One region of the Rahnella sp. CJA17(1/100) genome, then DNA from elsewhere that is predicted to be linked to it. Evidence: predicted binding sites of a transcription regulator. Region 1 holds the regulator's gene; each other region holds the start of a gene.
What was found. Region 1 encodes CRP, which controls carbon source genes, mostly activating them, when cyclic AMP is high. Its sites were predicted from a motif close to ATGTGANNNNNNTCACAT; they were not measured.

Region 1 (3,181 bases):
AACCGACGGATATTTTGTTTTACGAAGGGTTACACGGTGGTGTGGTGGCGGACAAAATTGACGTTGCCGCGCAGGTCGACCTGCTGGTCGGCGTAGTGCCTATCGTCAACCTCGAATGGATCCAGAAACTGGTGCGCGATACCGGCGAGCGCGGGCATTCCCGTGAAGCGGTGATGGATTCCGTCGTGCGTTCGATGGATGACTATATCAATTACATTACCCCGCAGTTTTCCCGCACGCACATCAATTTCCAGCGGGTACCCACCATCGACACCTCGAACCCGTTTGCCGCCAAAGCCATTCCGTCACTGGATGAAAGCTTTGTGGTGATTCATTTTCAGGGACTGGATGACATCGATTTCCCGTATCTGCTGGCCATGCTGCAAGGGTCGTTTATCTCGCACATCAAAACACTGGTGGTGCCGGGCGGCAAAATGGGGCTGGCGATGGAGCTGATCATGGCGCCGCTGGTGCAGCGCCTGATGGAAGGCAAGAAGATCGAGTAAACTTTATTCGGCTGCAATCACTTCAAAGCTGTGGGTGATTGTGGCCGCTTTCCCCAGCATCAGAGACACAGAACAGTATTTTTCGGCAGACAGGCTGACTGCGCGTTCAACAATCTTATCGGTCAGATCCTTACCGGTGACGATAAAATGCAGATTGATGTGAGTGAACAGACGCGGCGCTTCTTCGCGGCGTTGTGAGGTCAGCTTCACTTCACAATCACGCACGTCATTACGACCTTTTTGCAAAATTGACACCACGTCGATTGCACTACACCCCCCTGCGGACATCAGTAACATTTCCATCGGGCTTGGGGCTTTATCACCCGCGTTTCCATCCATTGAAATCTGATGACCCGATGCAGACTCACCTAAAAATGTCAGTCCTTCAACCCATTTGACACGTGCATGCATGAACTATTCTCCCGGTGAATAAACTTGTCGAAATCTGCTCTCAGAGTACCCTTTCACCTAAAATCTGGCAACGTAACCCGATCGCCATCATGCTGAAGCGAGACAACAGAAGACAGCATCTCAAACCTGTGCTACAAACAAAGCCGAAACATACTTTCCAGTAAATTGCGGTGACGGTTTTTGCGGTTTAAGTACAGAACCCACGGTGATGACAGCAATAAACAGGCTGTTGCACTCCGACATCCGCTTGCAGCATTTCTGGAGAGTTATATGCTGAAAGGGCGCTTTGGATTTGAAGTGCCGTACAGGGAACTCTGAGCCCTGTGATTTTGGGCAGCGATAACAACAGAGGATAATAGCAAATGGTTCTCGGCAAGCCACAAACAGACCCGACTCTTGAATGGTTCCTGTCTCACTGTCATATACATAAGTATCCTTCTAAAAGTACGCTGATTCACCAGGGTGAAAAAGCCGAAACGCTTTACTACATCGTGAAAGGGTCAGTTGCTGTCCTGATTAAAGATGAAGAAGGCAAGGAAATGATACTGTCCTACCTTAACCAAGGTGACTTCATCGGTGAGCTGGGACTCTTCGAAGAAGGTCAGGAACGCAGTGCCTGGGTACGTGCTAAAACTGCCTGTGAAGTGGCTGAAATTTCATATAAAAAATTCCGCCAGCTGATTCAGGTTAACCCGGATATTCTGATGCGTCTCTCCGCGCAGATGGCCAACCGTCTGCAAGTGACGTCAGAGAAAGTCGGCAACCTTGCCTTCCTTGACGTTACCGGTCGCATCGCTCAAACCTTGCTCAATCTGGCTAAACAGCCTGATGCAATGACCCATCCGGACGGGATGCAAATCAAGATCACCCGCCAGGAAATTGGCCAAATCGTCGGTTGTTCACGTGAAACAGTCGGACGCATTCTCAAAATGCTGGAAGATCAGAGCCTGATCTCCGCACACGGTAAAACGATTGTCGTTTACGGCACACGTTAATCCCTCAAAAATTGGCGCGGCAAAACACTGTCGCGCCTTTTTTATGGGCTAAGCTTTACCCATGACGCTATGGCGAAGACTGTTTTACCATCCTGAAGTGAACTACGCGCTGCGCCAGACGCTGGTGTTGTGCTTACCTGTTGGCATTTGCTGGCTGTTTGGCAATTTGCAAATGGGCCTGCTGTTTTCCCTCTGCCCGGCCTGTTGTAACATCGCCGGTCTGGATACCCCGCATAAACGCTTTTTCAAACGCCTGCTCGTCGGCGGTTCACTCTTTGCCGTGAGCAGCCTTCTGCTGCAACTGATGCTCGAAAGCTGGCATATACCGCTGCCGCTGATCATGCTGTCGCTGGCGTTACTGCTGGGCGTCACCGGTGAAATCAGCCCGCTGCATGCGCGCCTGTTGCCCGGTGCGCTGGTGGCGACTATCTTCACGCTGAGTATGGTGGGTGTGCGCCCGATGTGGCAGGCCCCGGTGTTGTTCGCCGCTGGCACAGCCTGGTACGGATTGTTTAACTGGGCGTGGTTTCGTATTTCGGAAGAACAGCCGATGCGCGAAACGCTCAGCCAGCTCTATCTGCAACTCGCGGATTATTTCGAAGCCAAGTACAGCCTGCTGACGCAACACACCGATCCCGAAACTGCGTTACCCCCACTGCTAACCCGCCAGCAGCAGGTTATCGACCTGATTGCCCTGCTTTATCAGCAATTACACATGTTGCCCCAGCACGGACATCATCATCACCATAAACGGCTGTTTCAGCGTTTTCAGGTGGCGCTCGATTTGCAGGAGCACATTACAGTGAGCCTGCATCAGCCGGAAGAAGTGCAGAAACTGGTGGAGGAAAGCCATGCCGAAGCGGTTATCCGCCGAAATGCGCAGGTGATTTCCACCCGTCTTCGGGTGATTGCCGACGATATTCTTTATCATCGTTTATCCGGGCGCTTTACGATGGCCAATGAGCTGACCGCGCTGGAGAAAATCGCCGCGCGTAACCCGGACAATCCGGTAGGTCAGTTTTGTTATTACCATTTCAGCCGCATTGCCCGTCTGTTACGCACACAGCGGCCGTTGTACAAACGTGACCTGATGAACACCCAGCCGCGTTTGCCCTTCTGGCCCGCGCTGAAAAGCTATCTTTCCTTCAAATCCGTGGCACTGCGTAATGCCGCACGTTTGGGCATTATTCTGGCGATTGGCAGCAGTCTGGGTCTGTTCTTCAATTTGCCCAAACCCTACTGGATCTTGCTGACTATCATGTTGGTCAG
Region 2 (3,181 bases), on a different contig from region 1:
GCGGATGGTTCGGATAATGCGAGCAGCGCACGGCGTTGAAGTTGTGCTGTTTCATCAGCACGATATCGCGGCGCATCGTCGCTTCGTCCATCACCTGACCGTTTTCGGGATGATGCTCGTGACGGTTGGTGCCCCGGATCAGCACCGGCTGATCGTTCACTTTCAGCAGCCCGTTGCTGATTTCCACCTGACGGAAACCGACGTCACAGGCCTCGGCTTCAATAAGCTGGCCCTGCGGCGAAATCAGGGAAATGACAGCACGGTATAAAGCGGGCTGTTCAGCGCTCCATAATGCGGGCCGGCTGACCGGCAGACGCAGCGTGGTGCGGTCAAATGCCGTCCCGCGTTCATCAATGATTTCACTGCCGAGCGGTTGCTGATGTTCTGCGACCGGTTTATCGCCCTGCCATAACTGGACGCGCACCTGATAATCAGCTGCGGTGTCCTGTGGTACCGCGGCGCTGACTTGTACTTCCAGCTCGGCCTGCGTGAAGCCGTGGAACAGATGCGTGCGCACCTGCAAATCGGTGATCTGCTCTGCCGGTTTATGCAGCAAGGTGACATCACGGAAGATGCCGCTCATGCGCCACATATCCTGATCTTCCAGATAACTGCCGTCGCTCCAGCGCAGCACCATCACCGCCAGACGGTTTTCACCCGCGTGCAGCACATGACTGAGATCGAATTCCGCCGGTAAACGGCTGTCCTGGGAATAGCCGATCCACTGACCGTTGCACCATAAATAGAACGCAGAATTGACGCCGTTAAACACGATGCGCGTCTGCCCGCTGCTCAGCCAGTCATTATCCACAGAAACTGTGAGCGAGTAACAACCCGCAGGGTTTTCTTCCGGTACAAATGGCGGATTGACGGGGATCGGGTACTGCACGTTGGTATAAATCGGCGCGTCATAACCCGCTAACTGCCAGTTTGACGGCACCTGCACAGCATCGGCATCAGGCAGATCCTGTTGCAGCCATTGCTCCGGCACGGCTTCAGGACGGTTAAAATAGCTGAACGCCCACTCGCCATTCAGGTTACGAATTTTTTCTGAAGCCTTGTTGTTTCTCGCTTCCTCTGCATTTCGCCAGCTGTTGAACGGCGGGTGTGCGGGTAATCGGTTGCACTGCGTCGAGGCCGGTTTTTCCCAGTCACGGCGGGCCAGAACAGTGGCCAGCGATGATAATTTATCTTCCGCTGATGGATTCATAATATCTCCCCGGTAAATTGTTATGCGCTCACAATAATATAAACATGCGTAACCGGAGAGAGTAAGTAAAGTGCGGGGATGCGGGAAAGGGACGCGGATCACAAATTCCGCGTCAGTCAGTTCTTAAAAAAGATTTACAGCGCGCTGAGCTGACGTGCGATGCGGATCAGTTCCTGCGATAAAGTTTCCTGCGACACAGTGTCTGTACCCGGTCTGGCGGTTGTATGGCGTTCAACCAAAGAAGTGGGCAGTAACAATGAGGACTGCGGGTGATCGCCATGCGTATGCAGATGCTCTACCAGCCGGTTAATGCTCTCGTGACCGAGCAGGCGGAAATCCTGTTTGATGGTGGTCAGCGGCGGGAAGAAAAATGCGCTGTCTTCAGTATCGTCATAGCCCATCACCGAGATTTGCTCCGGCACCCGCAGGCCAAACTCATGGACAGCGCGCAGTACGCCCAGCGCCATCTGATCATTGGCGACCAGAATCGCCGTAGGGCGTGCGGGCTGATTGAGCAACAATAACGCCTGCTGGTAACCCGAAGCCGCGCTCCAGTCGCCATGCTGAACCGTGCACGGCGTAATATCGTGCAATGCCAGCGTATTCAGCCAGCCTTCATAACGTAAGCGTGCAGATATGGATTCGAGCGGGCCGGTCAGTACGGCGATCTGCTGATGTCCGAGCGCCAGCAGATGTTCGACGCCCTGCTCTGCCCCGCAGTGAGGATCGAACAGAATTTTAAACACATCGGCCTGCGGATCGACATCCAGAAACAGCGCCGGTAAATTGCCACAAAGCTGTGCGATCGCGTCTGCGTCCTCATTCGACAGCGGCACGTTAATCAGCACGCCATCGACACGCTGCGACATCAGTTCATTCACCGCAGTACGACACGCGGCAAGGCTCAGGTTATCAATCATCGATATCACGACGTTGAAACCTAGCTGGTTTGCGCGGGTTTTCATTGCCGACGCGATTTGCGACGGGGCATGTAGCGCCAGCTCGGTGGTCGCCAGCCCAAGCGTGTAACTTTGTTTGCCCGCCAGTTGCTGGGCGACACGGTTCGGGACGTAATTCAGCGCAGCCATTGCCTGTTCGACTTTGTTGCGCGTTCTGACCGAGACGTGTGCAGCCTGATTCAGGACGCGCGAAACGGTCTGATAAGACACACCGGCGTGGCGCGCGACATCATCGAGGGTGACAGATTTTGGCTTCATGGCTCTCTCTTCGGGGATTCTGGCGAAACACGGATAACGGGCTATTGTGGCCGGAAAGCAGGCAATAAAAAAGGGGCCTAAGCCCCTTTGACGATTATCCTCACATTCCGGTGGTCAAGCACCGGAAGCGTAAGAATTACAGTACGTCGATTGCGTTCAGTTCTTTGAATGCCAGTTCCAGGCGAGTCACCATGGAAGACTGTGCAGAACGCAGCCATACGCGCGGGTCATAGAATTTCTTGTTAGGTTTGTCCGCGCCTTCCGGGTTACCCAACTGACCTTGCAGGTAAGCTTCGTTTTTCTTGTAGAACTGCAGGATACCGTCCCAGTTAGCCCACTGGGTATCGGTATCGATGTTCATTTTGATAACACCGTAACCTACAGATTCTTTGATTTCTGCTGCAGTAGAACCGGAACCGCCGTGGAATACGAAGTTCAGGCTGTTGTGTGGCAGGTTATGTTTCTTGCACACGTATTCCTGAGAATCACGCAGGATCGTTGGAGTCAGTTTAACGTTACCTGGTTTGTAAACACCGTGTACGTTACCGAATGACGCAGCGATAGTGAAACGCGGGCTGATGGCGTTCAGTTTTTCGTATGCATAATCAACGTCTTGCGGTTGAGTGTACAGTGCAGATGCGTCCATATGGCTGTTGTCTACGCCATCTTCTTCACCACCGGTACAACCCAGTTCGATTTCCAGAGTCATGTCGATTTTTGCCATGCGAGCTAAATACTTGCTGCAAATTTCGAT
Region 3 (3,181 bases), on a different contig from region 1:
TGTATGAGAGAGATATCATCTGCTCAGCTAACATGTTGTTTCTTTTGGTTTTATAACAAATCATGGAGTGTTATTTTATGAAGCTATTCAAAACATTGTCCGCATTCTGCATGGCAGCGGTTGTGGTCCTGGCTGTTGCCGCTTGTGCGCCGACCAAAAAATCAGAAGGAACCGGTGGTTACATCGATGACACTGTCGTCACCACAAAAGTAAAATCTGCCCTGCTGGCAGATAAGAGTATTAAATCCACTGAGATCAGTGTCGAGACCTTTAAAGGCCGCGTACAGTTGAGTGGTTTTGTGACGTCAACAGCAGATGCAAACCGTGCAGTTGAAGTGACTCGCGGCGTAGCCGGTGTGCGTTCAATTGAGAATGATATGCGACTGAAATAATCAGGAATGTAGCAAACTGAAAATCTAAGAGGCGCCGAAGCGCCTAATGCCGGTCACTTAAGGAAATGAGGCCCGTGAATTTGGGCCTTCGATGAAGAAAAATAGCGCTATAAGCCTGATTCCTTCATTATCCTTTGAAGCACAAAAATGAATTTGTATTCATAAAAATGCTTAAGTGACCGGCATTAGCCGAAGCGCCTCTTTTTTTGGACCGTCTTTCCGGAAATCAGAAACGATAGCCGGCGCCAAACATAAAGACCCATGGGTCGATCCGGGTGTTGATGTTTTGCTGCTCACCACCAGCTTTGAATTTGACTTCCGTATCAATATCCATCCACCAGACAGACATGTTAATTAACCAGTTATCGTCCAGGTTGTAATCCAGACCAGCCTGCGTTGCCACACCCCAGGAATCTTTGACGCTTAAATCAGACAGCCCGGCATCACGCCCGGTCTGGTTGAAATCCGCGTCATAAAATGTGGTGTAGTTGATACCTACTCCGAGGTACGGACGCAATTTGTCCTGACGGTCACCAAAGTAATATTGCGCCATCAGAGACGGCGGTAATTGTTTCACTTCTGCGATAGTCCCGGTACTTTGCAGACCGACTTTGTGCTGGAACGGCGTGGCTGCAAGCAACTCCATCCCGATATTGTCAGTGAACATGTAACCGAGGGTTAATCCCATCTGCGTGTTGTTATTGATATTAAATGAACCCAGACCCAGCACGTTGTCCGAGCCTTCTGTCGGACGAACCGTGGCTGTCCCTACGCGAAAAATCACATCCCCTGCCTGATGTGCGCTCGAGACTGCCGGAAATGCCGCTGCTGCCACTAATGCCCAATATGCTGCTTTCATTGTCCCTTCCCTTTGTGTGGATTAGTTATCAACTGCGCGAATGATACCTACTCTTTGGTATGGTTTGATCAATGCGGGATCACATCTTTAAAACAAAAAGTAAGAAAATGCATCTTCCGCAAAGCGATCTAAATCTATAAAAACAAAGGAATTGATCTGCATCAAAAATGAGGAGATTTTGTTGTTTTGTTAACAGGTGATATTTCAGTTGCTAAAAAAAATGGTGCTGCGTAATTTGCATACTCATAGTTAGTTTTGGTTTGGTGCCGTAAGGAGTCGGTAACTTCCAAGATGGGCGAAATTAACAATCCTTGTATGACCTGTGGCGCATGCTGCGCTTATTTCCGCGTTTCATTTTATTGGGCTGAATCTGAAGAGGCTGGCGGCTGTGTTCCGCAGGCACTGACAGAGCAAGTCACCCCTTTTCTGAGTTGCATGCAAGGCACGAACAGTAAAACGCCGCGCTGTGTTGCCCTGGAGGGTGAAGTGGGACATGCGGTTTCCTGTTCTGTTTATCTCAACCGTCCGACACCGTGCCGCGAATTCGATCAGTCAGGGTTGAATGGCATCGGCAATGCCGCCTGCGATCGTGCCCGTGCGAAGTATGGCCTGCCCCCTCTGGATGTAAATTTACCGACGATTGATCTCAGCCACCTCAGTTGCGTTTAAGCAGAGATTGATCGACGGGTCTGACAGGAAATCAGCGCAAAACTATCGGCGGAGGGTATTTAAAGGGTACAATCCCCGCCTTATTGATTTTTGCTTTTTGCCAAGGAGCGTCCATGTCTATCACGGCCAGTACGTTGTACCGTGACAGTTATAATTTTATGCGTAATCAGATGAGTAGCGTTTTGGCGCTCTCGGTTCTGGCCGCATTAATCACCGTCATATTAAGCTGGGTTTTAAGTCCTTCATCTGAGCAGGTCGAGGCCATCGGGCAACTGATGAGTAACATGACCGGCATGAGCGTCGGCGATATGATGGGATATATTGAGCAGCAGATTACTCCGGAGCAGCAAAGCGCGATTTTCCGTTACAGCCTGGCCGCTCTGCTGTCAACGCTCGCCGGAAACGTTATTCTGGTCGGCGGCGTTCTGACGTTGATCCAACTGATTTCTCAGGGCGTTCGCGCCAGTATCACGCAAATTTTGAGTGCGTCATTGCCGGTGTTGCCACGTCTGGCCATTTTGCTGTTTATTTACAGCATCATGTTCCGTATCGGTCTGGCGCTGCTGTTTGTTCCGGCATTCCTGATTGCGATTGCCTGGTCAATGTCACCGGTTATTTCCTGTAAAGAGAATGCCGGCGTGTTCAAAGCAATGCGCCTGAGCACCCGCCTGGCCTTCAGCAATGTGCGTCTGGTCGCCCCGGCCGTGATGCTGTGGATTGTGGCGCAGGTGGTGCTGATGCTGTTTGTTGGCGTACTGAGTGCGCTGAATCCGATGATTGGTGCAGTGATCCTCGGCGCAGTGAGCAACCTGATCAGCGCCTTTATGCTGATTTATCTGTTCCGTCTTTACATGAAATTACATGCATAATATAGACATAACTTTTTCAGGGGCGCTCCGGCGCCCTTTTCTTTTGTCCGCGAAATGATTCCGGTATAGTCATCCCATACATAAAACATGGAATGAAGTATGAAGCAGCTCCTCGATTTTCTTCCCCTGATTGTCTTTTTTGTGGTTTATAAGCTTTACGATATTTTTGTCGCATCAGGCGCGTTAATTGCGGCCACCGCGTTAGCGTTAGTGATTACCTGGATTCTGTATCGCAAAATCGAGAAGATGACGTTAATCACCTTCGCGATGGTCGCTGTTTTCGGCACCCTGACACTGGTTTTCCATAATGACGAATTCATTAAATGGAAAGTGACAGTTATTTATATGCTGTTCTCCGGTGCATTACTGATCAGCCAGCTGGTTCTGAAAAA
Region 4 (3,181 bases), on a different contig from region 1:
TTAAGGATGATCCCACCCCATTTGATTTACCCCGTGCACAACAAAACAAGGTTCTGCGTCACACCAGGTAATCACATACTGTTATTCCTGACCTTAACAATATTATTTTCTTATTCGCCTCACGGCGATAGAAAGCCCTTCGCAGTTAAGCGCCTGAATTCAATTAATGAGAAGAAGAGATGAAGGTTTGTTTTGCAGAACCGGCAGACTCAACAAAAGACTGTGTAATGTCGCCAGCACAATGCCCGGCTTTCTTTTCGCAGAAAGCGGCTGAGGATAATTTTGTGGTACGCATTGCGACACGATACTCTCCAAAAACAAATAAAATGGCTTCAATCTTTCTGTCTCTAGCAAGATTCGTTCTCACTCAGAGCATCCCGCTTAACAAAATTCCATTTTTGAAGGCGATTTGAAAATTATCAGAAGCCTGATACAGGCGCCAATAAATTTTGCAAATTTGTTACGCAATTCTCTTTTACTGGTTACAAGCCCGATGAGTCATCCACAAGGAAACATTTGGAAACCTTGGTTAACTCATTGTTTATTGGCATTTTTACGATAATTTTTAGCGCAAAATTAACGTCACTGATTGCATAAGAACTCGCCTGACACAATCCGTTAACATTAAGATGTTTTCAAGGATAAACACCTGTTAACTGCGGTGTTAACACTAATAACATCTCGATACAGCATGCACAAGCCTTACAGAATGATGTGGATAAATTAGCGTCAAAACGGGCAGTAAAGATGCGTATTTAGCTAAAAATTCGCTAAGTTTATTAGAAGAAATGAAGACTTGGTTCGAAAAGAAGAATGAGACGTGGCTTTACGCCACATTTAGGTGCAAACGCGCTTAATTAAGTCATTAGCTGCACTATATTAATGCATCGCATTATAAGGAAAGGTAATAATTATCACGAAAACCCACCCGTGTTTCCGTGATAATTCAGTGACCAGCAGGTTAGAGCAGGCCAGGGAAAATAGCTTTAATCCCTGTCACAATAAATTCGATACCCAGAGACATCAGCAAAAGCCCCATGATACGCGTAATCACGTTAATCCCGGTTTGCCCCAGTAATCGCACCAGCAATGGTGCCGCTCTGAACAGTAACCAGCAACAAAATGCAAAGAAGATAATCGCAAGTGTCAGTCCCAGCAGATTCGGCCAGCTGTGATAGCGTGAACTCCATACAATCGTTGAACTGATTGCGCCCGGTCCGGCCATCAGAGGTAGCGCAAGCGGAACCACCCCGACATTTTCACGTATCGCTGTTTCTGATTTTTCCTGCTTGTTCTGTTTGTCCTCGCCCAGTTTCCCGCTGATCATCGACATCGCAATGGTGACCACCAGGATCCCACCCGCAATTCGGAATGAATCAATCGATATACCAAACAGATGCAAAATGGCATCGCCCAGGAAAAGTGCAGTCGACAATATAATGGCAACCGACAGGTTTGCCGTCATATTGGTTTTATTACGCCCCGCTGCCGCCTGATAGCTTGTCATGCTGATGAAGACTGGCAAGATCCCCACAGGGTTGACCAGCGCAAACAGACCGACGAAAAACTTGATATACCCTGAAAAATCTAATAAAGATTGGCTCACGCAGAACTCCGCATAACTATGCCAGTAGATGAAGGTTTTGATGGGCGCTAATGTACTGGAATCCCCGTAAAGGCGCCACGTCGTTTCATAGTTTTTATCACCAGATTTCTGAACAAAGGCAGTGAATACAACTTTTGTTAAAAAACAGATTTTTTATTGATAACTTTAGATACAAAACTGTATTATCCAAGGGAGAATTTGATAACCATTCTCAATATCAAGTTGCTGAAAGGTGTCAGCATCAGTATTTAGTGATCCAGATCAAATTGACGCTGCCTACAAATAGGTAATCTCAGTACATAGTCACTCAGCGTTACATGAAAGATAAAACGTCCAGTGATGAAGGTGATTTATTTAACGTCATCTGCTTTACCCGGTGCTTCACAACTGAAAGCTCTTTGAGCAAATAAAGAGACAAAGACAACACATTGAGAATCTTAGATTTAATTAGTTTCTCACGGTGACTGATAGCAGGTCTATACTAGTCTTTGGCGGATTATTTACTAAAAGAGTTTAACTTTATCAGGAGAGCATTATGGCTGTAACAAATGTCGCTGAACTAAACGCACTCGTTGCTCGGGTCAAGAAGGCACAGCGCGAATATGCCAACTTCAGTCAAGAACAAGTGGATAAGATTTTCGCTGCCGCCGCCCTGGCTGCTGCCGATTCTCGAATTTTGCTGGCAAAATTGGCTGTTGAAGAATCCGGAATGGGTATTGTTGAAGACAAAGTGATCAAAAACCACTTCGCTTCAGAATACATTTACAATGCTTACAAAGATGAAAAAACCTGTGGCATCCTGGGCCAGGATGACACCTTCGGTACCATCACTATCGCCGAGCCAATTGGTCTGATTTGCGGTATCGTTCCGACTACCAACCCAACTTCTACTGCAATTTTCAAGGCGCTTATCAGCCTGAAAACCCGTAACGGCATCATCTTCTCCCCACACCCACGTGCTAAAAATGCAACGAACAAAGCTGCGGATATCGTCCTGCAAGCCGCCATCGCTGCGGGTGCGCCAAAAGATATCATTGGCTGGATTGATGAACCAAGCGTAGAGCTTTCCAACCAACTGATGCACCACCCGGATCTGAACCTGATTCTGGCAACAGGTGGTCCGGGCATGGTTAAAGCAGCTTATAGCTCCGGTAAACCAGCAATCGGCGTGGGTGCAGGTAATACACCAGTCGTTGTTGATGAAACCGCAGATATCAAACGTGTTGTTGCTTCCGTCCTGATGTCTAAAACCTTCGATAACGGTGTCATCTGTGCCTCTGAGCAGTCCATCATCGTGGTTGATTCAGCTTATAATGCAGTCCGTGAACGTTTCGCTTCTCACGGCGGCTACATGCTGCAGGGTAAAGAACTCAAAGCCGTTTCAGATATCATTCTGAAAAATGGCGGCCTCAACGCCGCTATCGTAGGTCAACCAGCAGTGAAAATTGCTGAAATGGCTGGCATTAAAGTGCCTGCGAATACTAAAGTGCTCATCGGTGAAGTCACCATTGTTGACGAATCTGAACCATTTGCGCATGAAAAACTGTCCCCTACCCTCGCTATGTACCGCGCTAA

Region 2: the regulator CRP is predicted to act here: its motif matches at 1,297-1,314, upstream of AACU55_RS03565 (beta-galactosidase).
Region 3: the regulator CRP is predicted to act here: its motif matches at 1,401-1,418, upstream of ompW (outer membrane protein OmpW).
Region 4: the regulator CRP is predicted to act here: its motif matches at 1,856-1,873, upstream of AACU55_RS14395 (YchE family NAAT transporter).

The regions. Positions count from the first base shown of each region.
Region 1 is NZ_CAWOJA010000003.1:137,620-140,800, reverse strand. It holds gene AACU55_RS02325 (phosphoribulokinase) at 1-506, shown strand, start outside; gene AACU55_RS02320 (OsmC family protein) at 510-917, opposite strand; gene crp (cAMP-activated global transcriptional regulator CRP) at 1,280-1,912, shown strand; gene AACU55_RS02310 (YccS/YhfK family putative transporter) at 1,974-3,181, shown strand, end outside.
Region 2 is NZ_CAWOJA010000005.1:64,155-67,335, forward strand. It holds gene AACU55_RS03565 (beta-galactosidase) at 1-1,210, opposite strand, end outside; gene AACU55_RS03570 (LacI family DNA-binding transcriptional regulator) at 1,345-2,427, opposite strand; gene fbaA (class II fructose-bisphosphate aldolase) at 2,564-3,181, opposite strand, start outside.
Region 3 is NZ_CAWOJA010000012.1:992-4,172, reverse strand. It holds gene AACU55_RS08870 (BON domain-containing protein) at 78-392, shown strand; gene ompW (outer membrane protein OmpW) at 619-1,251, opposite strand; gene AACU55_RS08860 (YkgJ family cysteine cluster protein) at 1,543-1,920, shown strand; gene AACU55_RS08855 (YciC family protein) at 2,034-2,789, shown strand; gene AACU55_RS08850 (septation protein A) at 2,889-3,181, shown strand, end outside.
Region 4 is NZ_CAWOJA010000027.1:1,871-5,051, reverse strand. It holds gene AACU55_RS14400 (hypothetical protein) at 164-367, opposite strand; gene AACU55_RS14395 (YchE family NAAT transporter) at 962-1,606, opposite strand; gene adhE (bifunctional acetaldehyde-CoA/alcohol dehydrogenase) at 2,142-3,181, shown strand, end outside.